Regions from separate parts of the Proteiniphilum saccharofermentans genome, predicted to be linked through region 1. Evidence: riboswitches for the same ligand, from Rfam matches in the RefSeq annotation. Region 1 holds a riboswitch; the other holds the start of a gene.
The links. Region 1 has a riboswitch for cobalamin ahead of nrdD (anaerobic ribonucleoside-triphosphate reductase). Riboswitches for the same ligand answer to the same signal wherever they lie in the genome.

Region 1 (11,031 bases):
AATATCCGTGACGTGATTCCTTTCCCGAGAACTCCTAATAATGCTGACTTTTAAAAGACTGGGAGACTTTGTGATTAGGGGACCGGGAGGCCGGGGAGAGTGGGAGACTGGGGACTCGGAGATGGGGTGACCGGGAAGTTTTGGAAGAAGAGTAATCCCGGGAAACGGGAGAATTAGAGCAAGAAAAAAGCTAAATGAAGAATATACGCAATTTTTGTATCATTGCACATATAGACCACGGCAAGAGTACGCTGGCCGACCGTCTGCTGGAGTTCACCAAGACCGTAGAAGGAAAGGACCTGCAGGCGCAGGTGCTCGACAGCATGGACCTGGAAAGGGAACGGGGCATCACGATCAAAAGCCACGCGATACAGATGGATTATGAATATGAGGGTGAGAAATATACCTTCAACCTGATCGACACGCCGGGGCACGTGGATTTCTCATACGAGGTGTCGCGTTCCATTGCCGCCTGCGAAGGCGCACTGCTGGTGGTCGATGCTGCCCAGGGTATCCAGGCACAGACCATCTCAAACGTCTATATGGCTATCGAGCATGATCTGGAGATCATCCCTATCCTTAACAAGATCGACCTCGACAGCGCCATGCCTGATGAAGTGGAAGACCAGATCGTGCAACTGCTGGGTGTTCCCCGTACAGATATCATCCGTGCAAGCGGAAAGACAGGCATCGGCATCGAAGAGATACTCCATGCCATCATTGAGCGGGTGCCCGCCCCCCAGGGGGATCCGGATGCACCATTGCAGGCACTGATCTTCGACTCGGTGTTTAACCCCTTCCGTGGTATCATTGCTTACTATAAGATTGTGAATGGCAGCCTGCGGAAAGGCGATATGGTGAAATTCATCAATACCGGCAAAGAGTACGATGCCGACGAGGTGGGTATCCTGCGCTTGAATATGGTGCCGAAAGAAGAGGTAGGCTGTGGCGATGTGGGTTATATTATCTCCGGCATCAAAACCTCAAAAGAGGTGAAGGTAGGAGATACCATCACCCATATGAAACGTCCTGCCTCCAAGGCCATCGAAGGGTTTGAAGAGGTGAAGCCGATGGTTTTTGCCGGCGTATACCCCATTGACAGCGAGGATTTTGAGAACCTTCGTTCATCCCTCGAAAAGCTGCAACTCAACGATGCGTCGCTCACTTTCCAGCCCGAATCGTCCGTGGCGTTAGGCTTCGGCTTCCGGTGCGGCTTTCTCGGATTGCTCCATATGGAAATCGTCCAGGAGCGGTTGGAACGGGAATTCAATATGGATGTAATTACCACGGTACCCAACGTTTCCTACAAGGTGTACGACAAGAAGGGAAATATGAAAGAGGTGCATAATCCCGGCGGTCTGCCTGATGTCACGCTTATCGAAAGCATCGAGGAGCCTTTTATCCGTGCTTCGGTCATCACCAACACCGCCTATATCGGCCCTATCATGACCCTTTGCCTCGGTAAGAGGGGCATCCTGATCAAACAGGAGTATGTTTCGGGGGATAGGGTAGAGATCATTTACGATCTGCCGCTGGGTGAGATTGTGATCGACTTCTACGACAAGCTGAAAAGTATATCGAAAGGATATGCCTCTTTCGATTACCATATTCATGATTACCGCCCGTCGAAGCTGGTAAAGCTGGATATCCTGCTAAACGGCGAACAGGTGGATGCACTCTCGACGCTTACCCATATAGACAATGCACAGAGTTTCGGTCGGCGCATGTGCGAGAAACTGAAAGAGCTGATCCCGCGCCAGCAGTTTGATATCGCTATTCAGGCGGCTATCGGAGCGAAAATCGTCGCCCGCGAAACGGTGAAGGCTGTCCGGAAGGATGTGACCGCAAAATGTTACGGTGGTGATATCTCACGTAAACGCAAGCTGCTCGAAAAGCAGAAAGAAGGGAAGAAACGAATGAAACAGGTCGGCAATGTGGAGGTTCCGCAGAAAGCGTTCCTGGCAGTGCTGAAGCTGGATTAAGTACCTGCATGTTTATTCCATGCAGGTGCTATTGTGCTGTACCATGAGCGGCTGAATGCATCCGGTGAGTAATATCTATCATATTGTCATCCTCGATCCGGTACAGCCGCTGGTTGGTAGTCCTCTTATTTAACCCTCCGAGCGTTTCGATATAAGGGCCGGTCTTTACGAAATCAAAATGATCCTTTGAATTCTCCGGCAGCCTGTCGCTTCCCGAATACCACGCCGTTTTGATCCTTCCTCCCCGGCTTTTCCGGACGAAATCCGCCAACCGGTATAATTCACCGGTATCGGCATCGCCTCCCATAAAACATATACAGGTAATTGCCTTTTCGTATGACTGCAGCAGTCCGGCAAGCGCAGATTCATTCAACTCTTTCCCTATATCCTGTTGCAGGTGTGGACTGTGGCATCCCCTACAACGGTAGGGGCAATTCGACAGGTTGACCGCCAACGTTACTTCATCGGGGATTTCCTGAAAGACAATATCATAATCGACATATTTCAACATACAAACAGCTTATTTTCAGCGAACCTTATCCTGATCCGTTTCTTTTAATATATCGCATTTATTTTAATACATCACGTTTATTTAATATCCCACCGTCTCTTTCTCCGATTCCAGCTTCCCGTAAAACCTTTTGGATGCTTCTGCCTGACGCGGAACAGAGAAGTTACTTACCCGTTTCATATAACCGATGATACGTGTAAGATAATCCAGATTCCTGGAAGCGCATACGGGGCACTGTTTCAGATAGCGTTTATCGATCTTTCCGCAATCGTTACATACCGTATTCGGAATATTAAAGGTGAAGTAATTGCACCCTTCTGCGGCTGCTACCCGCAGCAGCTGGCGGTATTGCGCTTTTGAGAGATGTTCTTCCAGGTTCATATGGAGCGCAGATCCGCCTGTCAGGTGCTCGATATAATCGCGTCCATGCAGGCGGAACTTATCGATCACATTCAGGGATGAGTCTTCCACCCGGTAGAAATAGCTGTTATAGCAATCACGGGGTACTGAATATCCATCCTCCCTGTCCCATTTGGCATGCTTTACACCCACATTTTCGGCAGGGATCATTTCGCAGTTGAACATCAGTTCTTTCGACCGGTATTTTTTATTGTACCTTTCGATGATCCCCAATATTTCCTGTACAAATGCCACGTAACGGGGATTATGGTTGATCTCGATGCCCAGTGATTCGGCAGCTTCTACCAACCCGTTCACGCCGATGGTCAGGTACTGTCGGCTGATATTGATAAATCCCGCATCGAACAGGGGCAGCATCCCTTTCTGCTGGAACATTTTCAGGTTTTCATTATAAGCGGTCTGTACTTTGTGGGTTAAATCGACCACCTCTTCGAGAAATGCCGTGTAGGATTGTCCGGTACGTTTCGCGAACTGGATGCAGCGGTTCAGGTTGATGGTAAGCACGCTTTTCGAACCGGTGGAGACTCCTCCGGCTCCCAATGTGTAGCTGAACCCGTTGTCCTGAATTTCATTGCGCAGGCGACAGCAACTCGACAGCGAGTCGGCATTGTCGCTCATGTAGGTGAAGAACGAGTGCCCTTTGGCATACATTTCAGCCGTAAAATCGGCATATTCGGTATCCATCACATCATCCTCTTTCGAGAGCAACGCCATGGTTTCTACCGGAAAGGTGAGTACGGTCTTGGTCCGCTCTTTGTTGAACCACCGCATAAAGCGTTTCTGCAGCCAACTGAGTGAATCCCATACCGGACGGGAGCCGTCGGGAAACTGAAATTCGCCGAACAGGTTTTCGAAGTAGTATTTGTCGTAGTAGGAGATATTCCAGAAGACAGCCTGGAAATTACGTGCCCCGGTGGGCTGGTTGATGGAGTAGACGATTTGCTCGAAGCAGTCGGTGATCACCTTGTCGAGGGAGCGTTGTCGTTTAGAGAGGTCGACCACATCCCTGTGGCGTGTAAAATAGTCGTCGCCATACTCTTTGCGGATGAAATAGTCCAGGTACATCAGAAACTCAGGTGTAGCGCAGGCGCCGCTCAGCATGCTCGACACCATGAATACCATATTGATGAATCCGCCGCAAAACGATTTCAGGTTGGTCGGCGGTGTAGAGTTCCCGCCGATGGCAAGGGTACCGTTCAGTAGCCAGGGATACATGGTGATGCTGGCGCAATAGTTGGCCAGACTGGTTTCATCGTTTTTATAGATGAAATGCTCGTTCAGCATGCCGATATATTTATCCGCCAGTTCCTTCCCGTACATCTCCTTCAGCCGGTCGGTGATCATCTTCCGATTCAGGTCGATAAAGCTCTTTTTGGGTAGTTCGCCGATAAGCGTGGCGATGTTTTTCTTCTCCACATTGGCATTGGAGTCGAATTTACTTCCCGTGGCAGCATTTTGCGCATCGCAATAATTCATCAGGAAGTTCAGGTTGTCCCGGATCTCACGCGTTTCGGTATGCTTTTGGCGGTAAAGCATATAGGATTTCGCGACGGCAAAATATTTTTCTGCCATCAGCGCCGTTTCCACCTGGTTCTGGATCTCTTCCACGGTCATCCCGTCGGAGATGTGAAGGCGCGAGAGGATAGCGATGAAATCATCTTCGGTGGCGAATGCGCCTACCGAGAGAAATGCTTTTGCAACGGCATTTTCTATCTTTTTAATAGAGAAGGGGACATGTTTACCGTCCCGTTTCAGGATCTGAATTGTTTGGTTTCCCATACGAATTTATTTTTTAGTGTGTGAACAGAGATGTCAATACCATTACACTTTTCGATACGGGAAAACATTTGCCATTGCGGCGGTAAGCTTATACAGATAGAGCAGTTAAAAAAGGTGTATAAACCTCTGTTTTCGACTCTCTTTTTACCCGAAAGAGATCAAAAAGTGTACACATCTGGCAGGTCTTCTGACTTACTCCTCCTTTTGCGCTTCCTTCCCGGCCTTTCATCAACCCTCTCACAGGAAAGAGTTCAAGCCAGTGGATGTGAGTATTGCGCAAAGGTTTTATGCAGAGCTTACAGCAGCGGGAACTGTTGCCGACTTTCACGGCATTCCCTTTTCATTTTATTCGCAGCATTCGTAATCCTATTCCATTGGAGGTATCATCCTGCCTGGTCCATCGGGAGTAGGTTGACCCCGTGAAGACGTAGAGTTGATCCCCGAATAGGTTGTGCAAATAAAAAACCAAATGCACAACAAAGGTAATTTATCTTCAATGATAAAGTGCAAAGTTTCCCAAAAAAGTTATCAACAATATTTTTATTACCAATTATTTATTTGTTTATTAATATATTATATTTTTGATCCGGCAATTTATATAGGAAAAACAGAAGATTAAGTTTTCTTTTTTATTATTTTCATTAGATATTTTACATCTAACGAATTGAGTGGCGACGACTCCATTATTGTTTTTATCCTAAACTTTTTCTTTTACAATAAGGGAATTATGTTTTCTCGGGAAACAGGAAAAAACGGAAGAACAAAAACGGAAGTACCTTACCAAAGCAAAAAGAAAGGCAAACCAATCTGTCTGGAATGCCTTTCCTGTCAAAATAATAAATAAAAAAGTAGAGAAGTGTGTGTTCCCGAACTTTATTCCTTATGAGCCTGTCATCGCAGGTGGGCGACGGACATCTTTGCGTAAAGAGGGGAACAGGGAAACTGAGGCTTCAAACAACCCAAAAAGCGCTGTTGAATACACCAGATCGCCCAATATAGTGTTTTTGAAGAAGGGTATTCCCGCTGCGTAGCAAGCGACTAAATGGCGTCTGCTGTAATATGCCGCACGAATAACGCCATGCCGCCTATGGGTGCGAAGTTATATCTGTTTCCATTTTCCTGCTTTGAGATCATCGATTGTCGGATTGTAAGCATTATTTCTGACCGTCCATGTGGATTCCCCTTCTAATACTTTTCCAAGAGCGTTTTTGAGCCCTTCAAAGGATGTCAGAGCTTTTTGTGCTTGTATTGTCACATTGCCTCCGATATAGGTAAGCGCCGAAAATGTATCCAGATCTTTGATATAATTATTTTCCGGATTGGAGAAAGCAGTAAGCTGGAAATAATCACCCACATAAGCCAATTGAGGAAACGAAATATTGGCCACGATCGAGCTGTTGCCACTTGTCTGTATTACAAAATAAGTTTCGGATCGGGTCAACGAAGGAAATGACAAATCGACAGGAGTTGGTTGACCCTGGGAATAGTATGAAAAAGACCCGACTTTTTCCAATAACGGAAAATTGAATTCTATTCCGAACTGGTTATTGAACATAAATCTTGCACCTACCTCTTTTAATGCAGGCATTTTATAACTCATGCAATTGGAACCATACTCGAAGATCAGATCGTTTTGTACGCTTTCTATTTCATTCAATTCAACAGTTGTAATGTTATTGCATCCCGATATATGTAAACCTTTCAGGTGTTTTATACCCGAAAGATCAGGGAGTTTTTTGATTGTCAGATACCAGAGAGCAATCTCCGTTTCACAGGTTTCACCCGCTATGAGCTTTACAGGATTCGATGTTCCCTGAAAAATCAGTTTTCCTGCTTTCAATTTAGTTAAATCCAATTCCGATATGTTCGGCAGGTTATTCAGGGTGAGTTCCCCGACATCTGCCAACGCAGGTAAAATATCACTTAAGCTTGTCGCTTCGTTATTGGATATCTGTAACTTACCACCCACCATAGCCAGCGACTTTATCCAGTCAGCAGCGGTGATTTTCGGAAAACCGGGCATAGTGAAATCACCTCCTATGGCAATTAAAGAGGAAAAATCAATGGTAGTGATATTGTCGTTCGTCACTGAAAGATTCAGCCTGGTTTCAATCTTTTCAAGAGAAGGGAATTCAATCTTTACCAGTTTACTAAGCGATGCTATATTCAATTCACGTACACCTGACAGTTTCGGGAAAACAGTTTCGGTTACTTCTTTCCAGTTAGTGATATCCAGTTTTCCGCCGATTTTCTCCAATGCCGGAAAGTCAATTACTTTTAGCTTATTGGTATTCCAACCGGCTTGGAATGTCACATTATTCACCACACTTTTCAGTTTGGGGAACTCCATTACCAAAAGCGAATCCAGGTTTATAAATGATATTTCATCATCCACCTTAAGCAATTCGGGGAACTGTATTGTTTCCACTCTACTCTGTTTGATAATTAATCCCAGCATGACGGCCTGTAGTCTGGGGAACGTCACGGTTTTCAGCTTCTTGTTCTGGTCTATTTGCAGCGATCCGATCAACTCCAGATTTTCCAGTCCGGTGAGGTCGTCGCCGGCATAAGTAGGATTAATTGTAAGGTCGTATTTCACTTTTTTAAGTTTCTCCAGTCCCTCCAGCGAGTAGATGGAATCCTGTCCTGTAACGGCACCAATGGTAAGGCTTCCGTTCAATTCACTGAGCCCGAGTGCTGCAAAAGCATCGACATCGGCTTGTGTAAGCAATACCACATCGCCATCTTTCGAAACCGCATTGTGTTCGACTCGATAGACATAGGTCTGTGTATTGCCGTTGTAGGATGTAACGGTAAATGTCTGTTCATTGTCCCAATCGGTAATGGATGACGGATCGGGAGAGATGGTCGCCAGTTCGCTGATGGTGACGGTGGCTGTTGCTCCTTCGAGCGATAAATTCGCGGGAACGGTTACCACCAGATTTCCTTCTGAGATGGCCGCATAGAAAGTCTGCTCACCCTGTTTTAATTGGAACGATACTATATTATTATCATTACCCGAGAACGCGCTATTGTCATCGTCACATGCAATCATAAAGAGACCGGCAAACAGCGATATGATGATTGTTTTTATATTGATATTGTTCATACGATTATTCTATTTTACGGTTTCACCCATTTGTTATCCAACAGATCCTGATAGGCAGGATTATAGCCATTGTTTTCAACACTCCAGGCGCTTGCCGGAAACGATGATATGGCTTTACTGAATCCTTCATACGAGATTAATCCCTGATGCCTCACAATTTCGACACCTTTTACCGATTCAAGCGCTGAAAATCCATCGAGATCCGTAAACCGTTCATTTATATAGTTATCACCTCCATCCAGATAAGGTTTAAGTGTTATTTTTCCGCCTATGGTTTTTAACATGGGGAAAGATAAACTCTTCATGTCGCGACCGTAAGGGTCCCACTGAGACGTTGACGCATACCCCGTTCCTATTATTAAATTACCTGCAACATAGGTTAAGGCAGGGAGTTCCAGCGCAATTATATCTCTTGAGGCGGTGGTAATCCTGAAGTCGCCGCCCACCGATTTCAGTTTTGGAATAATGAACACTGAATCCTCTACCGATACAGAAGAAAGGTGATTGATAACGAAGTTACCGCCTACTTCTTCCAGATCGGGCAGGCTGAGCCCAATCAGATTGTTATTAGGAATATGAAATCCTTTGTTTATTTTTCGTATACCTTTCATCTCCAGATTTCTGAGATTGGATATATAGTTGCCGTATGATATGGAGTCTATTTCATGGAAACCCTCAAAAACAGGAGATACCCAGTCATACGTTCTACCGTTTTGGGTATCAAAACTTACTATTCCGTGAAACACGTCGTCACCAATAATTTTGATACCGTTTACCGCATCCCGTTCAATCGACAGTTCTCCAAGGTTCATCCCTTTTATATTGATTTCAGCGAAATTGCGATCCACATTCTGATTGTAGATGGTTAACTTTTCAATTCGCCTGATTGAGGAAGGAATTGAAAGGGTTCTCATTTCAGACATTTCCATAAGCCGGAGTTCACCTTCTATCTTTTCCAGTTTGTCAAATCCTGTTGAAATACCGGAAAGCGTAGTGTTCTGGATGCTAAGATTTGTAATAGCTGCAAGTTTGGGAAAATGAAGCAGCCCCAATTCGGCTCCTTTGACCTCGACCGTATTTGCCTGACGCATTTCGGGGAAGCTCAATTCCGACAACTTTGAAACATCAGGAAGAGTGATAGTACCTGTCGATACTTCCAGTTTAGGAGCATCGATAAAGGCAAGCACAGTAAGCCAGTTTAATTTAATATCGCCTACTTCTTTCAATTCGGGGAGTAATATCTTTGTCAACGACGGACACTACTGGACACTTAGATCCAGTTGATTTTTAATTGTTTATAATCGAGCTCTTTGACATTTTTGTAATCGCAATTCGTAAGTATCTCTCTTATAGGAGTTTTGTCCAGTAGGGAGATACTGAGTATTTGCAGAATTTCGTAGATTGGACGCTCAACTTTCAATTCGTAACCAATCAAGGCTACCAGACAGTAAGCGATGATAGCACAATATAACTGGATTTTAACGGCGTTGATGGTCGTTCCCCAGAAGTTTTTTACTTTCAGGTGTTGTTTTATCCATTTGAAGAACAGCTCAACCATCCAGCGTTTTTTATACAGTAGCGCTATCTCGACGGCCGTCAAGTCCATGTTATTGGTTATAAAAACGAAGTCCTGCCCAGTTCCACGTCGTGATACTTGATTCTGCGCAGTTTGCCGGGATAGTCCTTTTGCTGGTAGAATCCCTCCAGTTTCCCGATCTGGTCGCATTGCACGCCCGTCGACTTGTCAACTTCCCGGGAATACATCCTGCGGAACTTGAAGTTCTTCTTGGCCCGCGTGACAAACCAGGCTTCGGATTCATTCACCCGGTACAACCTGTCAAAGTCCACGTATCCGCGGTCGAAGATATAAAAGCTCCCGGATTCATAATGAAGATAATCCATCGCGTTCATATCATTGACCTTTGCGCTGGTGATCAACACGAAAGTCGGAATGGAAGTCTTCAGGTCATACAATGTATGCAACTTGATGCCTCCCTTGTGCTTGCGGAACTCCGCCCACCAGAAGACACTCAGGCACAGGTCGATGGTGGAGGAGTCAAAGGCATAGACGTTCCCGTCCACCTTGACTTCGAAGTCCTCCCTGTAATGACTTTGACGGGCCTTGTCCATCATCACATAGGCAAAATCCTCAAAGATTTTATAGCTACGGTTACGATTGGCTTTACCCAGATTTGTCCGGGTTACGCTTGCCCCCAGTCCCAAATGGTAATATTTGGATTGATGGGCTTCCAGGCTCAGCATCAAGTCCCGCATACTGTCACGGGCTGTCAATTGTCCAAAGATCATGCATAGCATCTGGTTCCAGCAGGTGAAACTTCGGACTTTCTTGTTTCCATCGTGTCTGGATACGATATTGTCAAATACCCTGCGTGGTAGAAAATCTGTAAGCTGCGCGAAAATATATTTGCCTTGATTCATGATTTTTACTTTTGGGCAAAGTAAAATATAATCATCGCATTTCAAATCGTCACACAACTAAAATTTCTCAAAACTGCGATCTACAAAAGATTTCAAAGAACTATTTTTTTATTTAAGTGCCCACTAATGAACGACGGAAGGAAATAAACCACTATGCTTTCGGCTTTCTCCAACGATGGAAATGCTACTGAAGTAATCATCGCATCCCTGTCTTCCAAATGAATACTTTGCACCTGTTTCAGGTGGGGAAAACTGATACCGCCCAACGGGCATTGCAGTGTGATGGCCTTTGTTACATTCTCCAGCCGGCTAAATATTACCTCTCCAAGCTTCGAATTTTTAAAGAATACCGATCCGGCCGACTGTAATTTAGGGAAGCTCACTTTTTCGATATTGGCTGCGGTTGAATAAATATCGCCGCCTACTTTTTCCAAAGCGTCGAAACCGGCCAATTCTGCCGCTGCAAAACTGGGATGGATCGTCAACGAGTAAGTGATCTCCTTCAGTTTTGCCAATGGGCCCAGATCCCTGATAGAGTCGGTACCGGTGGTGCTGCCGATGATCAGGCTTCCTCCGATGGCAGTAATATCGCTTGCCCCGAAAGCATCCACGTCGGCTTGTGTAGCCAGTATTACCGTTTCGTTCGCATCGATATGGCTCCGGATGACGCTGTATTTATAGCTTAGCTGCGTTGTACCGTCAAAAGCGGTTACGGCAAACAGTATTTCCTCGTCCCATTGGGTAATGTCCGCGGGATCGGGGTATATCGAAGCATTTTCACTCAATTTCAC
Region 2 (11,031 bases), 840 kb from region 1:
CATCACCCGGATAATCATTATAGGATCCCGGATCATAGCCGTAATTTTCTATCAAGTGGTTTCTTACTCGTTCCATATCCGTCACACTGGCACGCGATAATTGTTTTTTCTCATCAGCAATACCGTTCTCGGAAGGACGCCAGTAAACAACCTGTCCCGGCCGTTTTTCCATTTCGGCATTCACAAAAAAGAACAATTTATTCTTTATGATCGGCCCGCCAAATGTTGCACCATACGTAGTTGTGGATTCCTTCGCTCGTTCGAGAAAGGTGTCACCTATTCGACTTCCCTGTAAATCCTGGTTAGTAAAATAAGTATAGGCAGAACCTCTAAATGTATTAGTTCCTGACTTAGTTATGGCATTGACTCCTCCACCAATAAAATTTGTTTGACGCACGTCAAATGGTGTGACCACAACCTGAAGCTCTTCAAACGCATCCAATGAGATAGGATTACCCCCCCCTGGCAGATTACTCGATAATCCGAAGTTGTTATTGAAATTGGCTCCGTCTACCGTGAAGTTGGTAGAACGACCGTCCCCTCCACTAAAACTGAGACCTGTACCGGCATAAGGGGATAACCGAGTAATATCCTGCACACTCCTGTTAATAGTCGGCATAGTGGAAAGTTGCTGGTTATTGATATTTGTCGCAGCTCCTGTTTTTTCCGCGGTAAACCGGGTACGTTGCGCGGTTACCGTCACCTCGCTTAATGTTACCGTTTCTTCAACCAGAACCACATTGTGCACATAATTCTCACCCAGACTCAGGGTAATATTTTCAGCAATATTATCTCCATAACCAATGTAGGAAATCTCTACCGTGTATGGGCCTCCAACGCGCATACCGTTCAAATTATAACGGCCCTCCATATTGGTAACCGTCCCGTAAGTCGTTCCTGAAGGTTGGTGTGTAGCAATCACCGTTGCACCGATCACAGCTCCGTCAGCATCTGTAACACGTCCGCTCATACTGGAGGTAGTCACCTGGGCCTGCATCACAGTAGCCATCATTAAAGTAAGAGCTACAGATAAAAACTTCAATTTCTTTACCATAAATTCAATGTTTAAATTATCAATTGTATTTCTAATAAAACTAAATGTCATACAAACTATATTGCGCAAAAGTACGATAATTTTATCTAAAATCTGTTACATTTTTGTTACAATCTTTACTCTTTAGAGCACCCGGCCATGGCCTAAATTATTCGGATAAAACAATATTATACAAACAGGTATCAGGAAATAATAAATCGAAACAAAAACACCCTTTTATCTTTTCTTATAATAAAAAATAAGGCGGACAACTTTCAATTCCTATTTCCAGTTATCCGCCTTGATAGCGTACTAATATAATCTATTTTAAGATTACATCATGCCTCCCATTCCACCGCCGCCCATCGGAGGCATTGGAGCCGGATTTTCTTCTTTCTTATCGGTGATCACACACTCGGTTGTGAGAAACATACCGGCAATAGAAGCTGCATTTTCCAAAGCAACACGGGTCACTTTCGCCGGATCGATCACACCTGTCTCGTAGAGATTTTCGTACTGGTCGGTGCGGGCATTGTAACCAAAATCGGCTTTGCCTTCACGCACTTTCTGTACAACTACGGCACCTTCTTTTCCGGCATTCGATACTATTTGGCGAAGCGGCTCCTCGATAGCGCGTTTCACAATCTCGACACCGGTGGTTTCATCTTCGTTCTCGCCTTTCAGGCCTTCGAGGGCTTCAATAGCACGCACATAAGCCACACCACCACCGGGAACGGTTCCTTCTTCTACGGCAGCACGGGTAGCTGACAAGGCATCCTGTACACGGTCTTTCTTCTCTTTCATCTCCACTTCGGAAGGTGCACCCACGTAAAGCACTGCTACACCGCCGGCCAGTTTAGCCAAGCGTTCCTGCAGTTTTTCACGATCGTAATCGGATGTGGTTTTCTCGATCTGTGCACGGATCTGCCCGATACGGTTGTTGATGGCTTCTTTTTCGCCCACACCATTCACAATGGTAGTGGTATCTTTGTCGATCGTCACTTTTTCAGCGCTACCCAGCATATCGAGTGAAGCGTTTTCCAAAGTAAGACCTTTTTCTTCGGAGATCACCACACCACCGGTCAGGATAGCAATGTCTTCCAACATCTCTTTTCTGCGGTCTCCAAATCCGGGCGCTTTTACCGCAGCCACCTTCAATGATCCGCGCAGACGGTTTACCACCAATGTTGTAAGCGCTTCAGAGTCGATATCTTCAGCAATGATCAACAGCGGTTTTCCGGTTTGGATCCCTTTTTCCAGGATGGGAAGAAGTTCTTTAATAGCAGAGATCTTTTTATCATGGATAAGGATGAGCGGATTTTCAAAATCCACCTCCATCGCTTCCGTGTCGGTCACAAAATAGGGAGAAATATATCCGCGGTCGAACTGCATACCTTCCACCACGTCTACATAAGTGTCGGTACCTTTCGACTCTTCCACGGTGATCACGCCTTCTTTGCTTACTTTCTGCATGGCTTCGGCAATCAGTTTACCAATGGTTTCATCACCGTTTGCAGAGATTTTGGCAACGTTTTCAATTTTTTTCAGGTCATTACCTACTTCAACAGCCTGGCTTTTCAGGTTCTCCACTACAGTAGCCACAGCTTTGTCGATACCACGTTTCAGGTCCATAGGATTGGCGCCTGCAGTCACGTTTTTGAGTCCCACACCAATAATAGACTGGGCCAAAACAGTAGCAGTAGTTGTTCCGTCTCCGGCATCGTCATTGGTTTTAGAAGCGACTTCTCTCACCAGCTGCGCTCCCATATTCTGGAAAGCATCATCCAGTTCGATCTCTTTTGCTACTGTCACACCGTCCTTAGTGATCTGGGGAGCACCATATTTTTTATCAATAATTACATTTCTACCTTTGGGGCCGAGTGTAACTTTAACGGCATCCGCCAATTCGTCCACGCCCTTTTTCAGAAGGTCGCGGGCATCCATGTTAAATTTAATTTCTTTAGCCATTTTATTTCGATTATTTTTGTTTATTTTGAATTAGATTGATTGGATTGAGTTGGATTGATTGAGATTGATTGAGATTGGATTAGATTGAATCAGATTGAATTTCGCTATCAATCTCCTTTCAATCTGCCATCTATCTACCATCTATCTACCATCTATCTAAGTCAATCTTTTGGGTTACTGTTTATCCGATGATCCCTAAAATGTCAGACTGACGCATGATCAGGTGTTGCACTCCATCGATTTCAATTTCAGTGCCTGCATATTTCCCATAAAGCACTTTGTCGCCTTCTTTGACAACCATTTCTTCGTCTTTTGTACCTTTTCCCACAGCTACTACTTCGCCTTTCAGCGGTTTTTCCTTTGCCGTATCGGGAATGATGATTCCACTCACTGTCTTCTCTTCTGCAGCTGCCGGTTTTACCAGCACTCTGTCTGCCAATGGTTTAATATTCATACGTTCTACTAAAATTGATGTTAATATAATTAATGTTAGTTATCTAATTGACATTACCTCAACTGCGAATTCTGTGCCAAATTTATTCGCTCCCTTTTTCTGCCAAAAAAACTACCGGCTCGAGTAGAAACTGACAAATTTTCTGCCAAAATTTCAGTCACCCGCTTTACATTATACCTTCGCAGTTGCAAAAGTACCCCATATGGCATATTTAAGAAACCATCGTTGTTTTCAAATCTTATTGCGCTATTTACCCGTTTCTTGTTACCTTTGCACGAAAATGCGGAAAAGTGACTAAGTGGTTAAGTGACTAAGTAAAAAGGTGGAAAAATGAAAAAAATATTTCTGTTTCTGTTTGTCCTCGTGACATTCGCTGTGCAAGGGCAGCCATATACACGTATCGTGTCACTGGCTCCCTCGTTCACTCAAAGCCTTTATTACCTGGAAGCACAGGATAACCTGATAGGTTGTACAAGCTATTGTGTGGCGGCTAAAGGTGACAACAAAGAGATCGTATCTTCAGCAGTGAAAGCAAACGTAGAAAAGATCATCAGCCTGAAACCCGACCTGGTATTGGCTTCCGGATTGACCAATCCAAAAGATATCGAATTATTGAAGAAATTTGGCATAAAAGTAGAGATTATTCACTCTCCACAATCTTTCCGGGAAATCTGCAACCAGTTTATACACATGGGTGAACTGGTAGGCAAGACTGAAAAAGCCAACAGGCTGGTAGAAGAAAGCGAGCAGACAATCAAGAAAATAGTAGAAAGGAACAAACAAAAGACAAAACGGAAGATGTTCTTCCAAATCGGAGCCAACCCGTTGTTCGCGGTTACCCCCAATACGTTTATGGATGATTATATGACATTACTTGGCATTGAAAATATTTCCAAAAACCTGATACAGGGTGCAGTCTCACGAGAATTTGTCATTGCCCATAATCCCGATTATATTTTCATCGCCACTATGGGCATTGTAGGGGAAGAAGAACTGAGAACATGGAAAAGGTACTCCAGCTTGAAAGCAACCCGGAACAACCAGATACATATAATTGATTCCGATATTGCCTGCCAGCCGACTCCCATCACTTTTGTACAGACAATGGAATTAATGGACCGGTTAATGAGTGAAAAATGAAAAGTGAAAAATGAAATAAAATAAATTCACCTATGAAACGAGCATGAAAATGATTTCACCCAAGTTCATGATTAATGCGAGTTCCATACGATACATTTGAAAATAAATATTTTAATCGTATGAAAAAATTAGGATTAATACATATATACACCGGTGACGGGAAAGGAAAGACGACTTCGGCTGTAGGTCTGGCCGTACGTGCTTTGGGTAGCGGATTCAAGGTATGTTACTGTTCTTTCCACAAACGTCCCGAAAAATACGGTTATGCAGAAATGGAAAGCCTCAAAAAACTCGGTGCAACCGTACTGAATTTTGCCAAAGGACACCCACATCTTGATAAGAGCATCGACGGCGAACAAATCAAGAAGGAAGTTCCGGAAGCCATCGAAATCCTTAGAGAGAAAGTGGCCTCCGAGCATTACGATCTCCTTATCATGGACGAGATTCTTATTTCGGTACGCGATCAATATCTGGATGAATCGGTACTCCTTGATTTTATAAAATCCAAACCGGCCAATATGGAACTTGTAATGACAGGTAGGGCTGCCACGGATAACATAATGGAACTCGCCGATTACGTTACGTTCTGTAAGAAACTGAAACATCCTTACGACCGTAAGATACGGAGCCGGAAAGGAATTGAATATTAAATAACTGTGAACTGTTTCCGAAATACAGGTTAAGCTAAAAAAGAATGGGACAAAAACAATGGGTTTGGGGTATATATGTCTTACTGCTTTTGGTGGGATTATCAGCTGTCTCCCTTCTATCCCTGGGAACAGGAGAGATTTCGATTCGAATCAGCGACCTGCCTGGCATTCTTTCTGAAAAGGAGAGTATGGAATACGGTGTATTGGCATATATCCGTATTCCCCAAACATTGCTCGGGCTAACCATTGGCGGAAGCCTCAGCCTGGCAGGTGCCATATTACAAGGAATTTACCGTAATCCGTTAGTAGAACCTTATACACTTGGCATCTCCGGTGGTGCATCGCTAGGTATCACCTTTGCAATTGTTGCCGGACTCCATCTGCTTAATATCCTATTTCTGCCGTTAGCCGGTTTCCTCGGTGCTTTCGCAACCATCTTCCTGGTATATACCCTCAGCCTCGGAAGGGGTGGGCTCAGTGTCAACCGGATGCTACTGACCGGGGTGATGATTAGCTTCATCGCCTCTTCTTTGATGATGTTCCTTATGTCGATCACTTCTTCGGACAATATCCATGGTATTGTTTTCTGGATGATGGGATCGCTCAATGAAACAAACAGCACCTTGATCACAGTAATGATCGCTCTTTCACTCTTCTGCCTGATCATATCATACCTGTTCGTAATGCCGCTTAATGCTCTCCGACTGGGAGAAGAAAAGGCCAAACACTTAGGGTTTAACGCAAACAGCGTAATCCGCATCCTGTTCGTCATCACATCGCTGCTTACCGGAGCATGTATTGCCGTGGCAGGTGTCATCGGATTCGTCGGACTGGTTATCCCGCACATTGTTCGCCTGTGGGTAGGTACCGATTACCGCATATTGCTTATCTCTTCTTTTCTGAGCGGCGGCATATTCCTGATCCTGTGCGATGTAATTGCACGTACTATCATCTCGCCCAACGAGCTGCCTATCGGAGTAATTACCGGTATTGTCGGCGGCATAGTGTTTATCATGTTATTGAGTAATTCGAGACGGAAAGAACTCAGACGATATGATGATTAGTTGATGTGATGATTGGAAGGAGATTGAAGGGATGATTGAAAAAAGATTGAAAAAAGATTGAGGGAGATTGAGGAAGATAGATGAAGATTGAAGGGAGATTGAATAATTTATGTGAATTCTTTCTGAACTTCTTTCACTTTTCACTTTTCACTTTTAATTTTTAATTCATAACTCATAATTAATAGAATGCCTCCTTTTCTCGACATACAAAACCTCTCCTGCGGATATAGTAGCGGCTTCCGGGTACATGACATTAACCTGAAGCTCCCCGAAGGGTCGTTTGCGGGTATCATCGGGCCCAACGGATCCGGGAAAACCACACTGTTCAGGGGTATCTCAGGGACATTGCCGTTAAAAGAGGGAAATATCCTGCTTGAAGGAACTGACCTATCGGAACTCACATGGAGGGAAAAGGCGCAAAAACTCGCCATTGTCTCGCAATTCTCCGAAACAGCAGAACTATCGGTAGAAGAATATGTACTGATGGGACGTCTTCCCTACCGTCAACCATTCCAGTTCTTCGACAGGAAAGAAGATATCGAGATAGCACACCATTATATGCATCTGACCAATACCTATCGTCTGCGCCACAAATCGATGACGGAATTGAGTGGTGGTGAGCGACAAATGGCCAATATTGCCTGCGCCTTATCACAACACCCTCGCTTATTGTTACTCGACGAACCGACATCACACCTTGATATTACCCATCAGATGCAGTTCATGAACCTGATCCAACGACTGAACGAAGAGATGAAACTCAGTGTGATGATGATCTTACACGATCTCTCACTTGCTGCCGAGTATTGCGACTTCCTCCTGATGATGAAAAACGGGACAACCTTTTGCCAGGGAGCACCCGAAGTGGTGATTACCTATGAACATATCGAAAATGTATATGACACGGTAGTGATCGTAAAGACTAATCCCATATCAGGTAAACCGGTAGTCTTTCCCGTATCTGAACAGAGGTTACGCAATGGAAAAAAATAAATTATTTCACCAAACAAACCGATCTCCAAATAAACCCTCCAATATTTCATTTCCGAATCCCAAATAAAAACAGTACTTTTGCAGCGCTTTCGGGCACAATGGAATTCGGTAGTTTGCCATAAGCGAAGAAGCCGAAGCTGTACCCGCAGCCGTATGTTCCCTATTTACAGGGTTATCCGACATTTTCAAATGTAAAAGTCACTGTCCCGATAAATCGGGGTGGGAAGGCAACGGATAACCGGGAACGAGCCGGAAGACCTGACCGAAAGCATCAGCCATGCAAGCTTTCGGGATAAAAGCAGCGTTGAGATCATTTCCGGCATTTAAATTCTCCCGCATTTAAATTCTCCTTGTATCCGGAATTTCAAAACACTCTCTCCCTCGAAAGTTTATGGTTCAAACGAATGTTTAACTGTAAATTTTTCAACAATGAACAAGAAATTTTTCACCGGCATTTTTGCCTTGCTTTTCACTGGCACACTCCTCTATGCGCAGGATTCTGCCGAACAAACATATGACCTGGAGGAAGTAGTGGTCACCGCTACTCGTATGGGACTACCTTTAAAGAGCGTTCCACAGAAAGTGGAGATCATCGACAGTAAAAAAATAACCACCGTACAGGCTGACAATGCGGCCGACCTGCTTAAACGGACTGTCAACCTTGACATCATACAATATCCCGGCTCTTCATCGGCCATAGGTATGCGTGGGTTCAGCCCTTCCGCCCATAACCGCAACTACACATTGGTGTTGATCGATGGCAAACCGGCCGGGACAACCAATCTCACTTCTATCCCAACCGATTTTATCGAGATGATAGAAGTAGTGAAAGGCCCCTACTCAGTGCTCTATGGATCGGACGCAATGGGTGGCGTGATTAATATCATCACACGCAAACCCGGTGATAGCCGGACTGGCAATATCAGCCTTAGCGCCGGAAATTTCGGGCAGACCAACTTCAACGGATATGCATCGGGAGGCATTTCCGATAACGTTTCTTTAGCACTCGGCTTTTCAAGGAAAGCACAGGATAAAGATTATCGTATCGGGAAAAAGAATCTGATTTCTTTATCGGAAAAAGAGGAATTGATCCTCGACAAAAAATCGTATGGCGATATCATGACCAACAGCCAATACCAGATCAACCAATTCATGGGGAAATTGAATATTGGGTTCAATGACCTCTGGAGTGCCGATCTGTCAGGCATATTCGTCACTTCAAATGACATTGAAATGCCCGGTAACTATTGGCATTCTGAAGGATTGACCAAGAAAGACTTCGACCGGACCAATACCTCAGTCGATGTCCGTCGCAATACGTTCAATAACATATTGCTTATCTCCCCCTATTATTCTGTTTATAATGAGAGCAATTACGACAACAACACCGATAATGCATTTATCAACTACAAGGAGTCGGTCAAACAATATGGATTGAAGTTAAGCGATACACATACCTGGGGTGATTTCCAATTGATCGGAGGAATCGACCTGGATGCACTGAACGTCTCCTCCGAACGGTTTACAGATAAAATGACGCAGACGGATCCTTACCGTCCTGATCATAATAGCTTTGCTTCATCGGTATTTGTACAAGGAGCATACACAAAAGACAATCTATTTGTCAATGCCGGCCTACGCTATAGCTACACCAAATTCACACTGGAAGCAGATGATTTTCTCGGTAACGAAAAGAAAAGTAACAATTATTCCAACTTCAACCCTTCGGTCGGGATCAAATACTTCCTTACACCTATACTGAACATCCATGCCAGTGCAGGAAACGCTTTCTACATGCCCGACGCCTATAAGATGGCCGGACAATTCGAGGCGGGAGGCATGAAATACAAAGGAAATGAAGACCTGAAAGCTGAAACATCCACTTCATTCGATTTCGGGATGAACATATCCAATAATGAATGGTTGAATTTAGATGTGTCCTATTTTCACGCGTTTTATAAAAATAAGATCGTGAACGAGACAAAATTTGATGAAACAACCAACGACATGTACTTCACCTTTGCGAATGCCACAAATGGCCGCATGAACGGGCTGGAGCTTATGTTCTCATCCGATATCGCCAAAGAGTTTGGATCGCAAAATAGCCTGGAACTATATGCAGGTTTCACCCATATGTTCAATAACAAATTTGATGAAATAAGAGGAAAAGGCACACCTGATGAGAAGACGCTGACCAAAGATATACTCTACGTACGCCGCAATACAGGGAACTTCGGTATTACATTTGATACCAACCGCGGTTTTGTAACCCGGCTAAACGCACGCTATATCGGAAAACGGCTGGAACAGGACTGGATGTTTGCCTATGACGAAAATTGGAATCCTACCAGCCTTCGTCCCGATATAAAACCGGAAGATTACTACACCAAGGGCGATTATGAAACAACCGATCAGGTTCTTCAACATTCGGCACATCTGGTTTTTGATTATTCTGCTTACTATAATGTAACCCCGAAAGCACGTGTCGGGATATCAGTATCCAACCTGCTCGATGAAAATTACACCGAAAAAGACGGATACAATATGCCGGGACGTAGTATTATGGGGTCATTCAGCTATTCGTTCTGAAGAAATTAGGTAAATTTGCATCTGAACATGGTGCAAATTGATTTTGCGCACTAGAAAACAACTTAGTGTAAAATAAAACAGAAAAATAATGCGGGAGATTATTTTCATTACAGGCGGACAACGATCAGGCAAAAGCCGATTCGCACAAAAGTTGGCGGAAGAATATTCCTCCAGCCCGTTATATCTTGCCACGTCCCGCCGCTGGGACGATGATTTCGAACAACGTATCCGTCGTCATCAGGCTGACCGGGGTGAACAATGGGAAACCATCGAAGAAGAGAAATATTTGCGTTCTCTCTCACTTGCCGGTCGAACTGTCCTGCTTGACTGCATTACACTGTGGCTGACCAATATCTTCCATGATAACGACTATAATCTCGACGCTGCACTGGAAGAGGCAAAGTCGGAATGGAACGGTTTCATTCAGCAGGATTTCCGGCTAATCATCGTCAGTAATGAAATAGGGATGGGACTTCATGCTCCCGATGAGGCTTCGCGCCATTTCACCGATCTGCAGGGATGGGTCAACCAGCATATTGCCGCATCGGCCGATAAGGCATACGTGATGGTATCCGGTATTCCATTGCAACTGAAGTGAAGAAAGTGAAAAATTCTAACTTCTCAGTGCTAACTTCTGATTTCTAACTTCTTTATATGATTAAAAAATATGAATATTGAAACTGCACTTCGGCAGAAGATCGACAGCCGTACAAAGCCGGCAGGTTCGCTCGGCAAACTTGAAGAGATTGCTTTTAAGGTCGGTAGGATACAGCAAACACTGACGCCCGAACTATGTAATCCTGCCATACTGGTATTTGCAGCCGATCATGGCATTGCCGACGAGGGGGTAAGCCCCTGCCCGAAAGAGATCACCCATCAGATGGTAATGAACTTCGTCCATGGAGGCGCCGGGATCAATGTGTTCGCACGCCAGCACGGTATCAACCTGAAAATTATCGATGCCGGTGTCGATTTCGATTTTCCGGCAGGATCAGGTGTTATTGATGCCAAATTAGGCCGTGGCACAAACAATATGTTATATCAGCCTGCCATGAGCATAGAAACCTGTCACAAGGCGATGGAAAAAGGAGCAGAATTTGTCCGTCAGGAATTTGAGAATGGCTGCAACGTGATAGGTTT

Region 2: it holds a riboswitch for cobalamin, as region 1 does, so the genes downstream of both, PSM36_RS17825 (TonB-dependent receptor plug domain-containing protein) here and nrdD (anaerobic ribonucleoside-triphosphate reductase) in region 1, are expected to answer to the same signal.

The regions. Positions count from the first base shown of each region.
Region 1 covers NZ_LT605205.1:2,267,279-2,278,309, forward strand. The annotation lists gene asnS (asparagine--tRNA ligase) at 1-54, shown strand, start outside; gene lepA (translation elongation factor 4) at 195-1,982, shown strand; gene nrdG (anaerobic ribonucleoside-triphosphate reductase activating protein) at 2,011-2,493, opposite strand; gene nrdD (anaerobic ribonucleoside-triphosphate reductase) at 2,575-4,692, opposite strand; cobalamin riboswitch at 4,853-5,066, opposite strand; gene PSM36_RS17885 (hypothetical protein) at 5,573-5,686, opposite strand; gene PSM36_RS08890 (DUF5018 domain-containing protein) at 5,792-7,801, opposite strand; gene PSM36_RS08895 (hypothetical protein) at 7,816-9,051, opposite strand; gene PSM36_RS17945 (transposase) at 9,072-9,407, opposite strand; gene PSM36_RS08900 (IS4 family transposase) at 9,416-10,240, opposite strand; gene PSM36_RS08905 (hypothetical protein) at 10,333-11,031, opposite strand, start outside.
Region 2 covers NZ_LT605205.1:1,430,229-1,441,259, reverse strand. The annotation lists gene PSM36_RS05580 (TonB-dependent receptor) at 1-1,054, opposite strand, end outside; gene groL (chaperonin GroEL) at 1,367-3,001, opposite strand; gene PSM36_RS05570 (co-chaperone GroES) at 3,183-3,455, opposite strand; gene PSM36_RS05565 (ABC transporter substrate-binding protein) at 3,786-4,595, shown strand; gene PSM36_RS05560 (cob(I)yrinic acid a,c-diamide adenosyltransferase) at 4,715-5,245, shown strand; gene PSM36_RS05555 (FecCD family ABC transporter permease) at 5,290-6,309, shown strand; gene PSM36_RS05550 (ABC transporter ATP-binding protein) at 6,496-7,302, shown strand; cobalamin riboswitch at 7,377-7,582, shown strand; gene PSM36_RS17825 (TonB-dependent receptor plug domain-containing protein) at 7,732-9,891, shown strand; gene PSM36_RS05540 (bifunctional adenosylcobinamide kinase/adenosylcobinamide-phosphate guanylyltransferase) at 9,980-10,489, shown strand; gene cobT (nicotinate-nucleotide--dimethylbenzimidazole phosphoribosyltransferase) at 10,559-11,031, shown strand, end outside.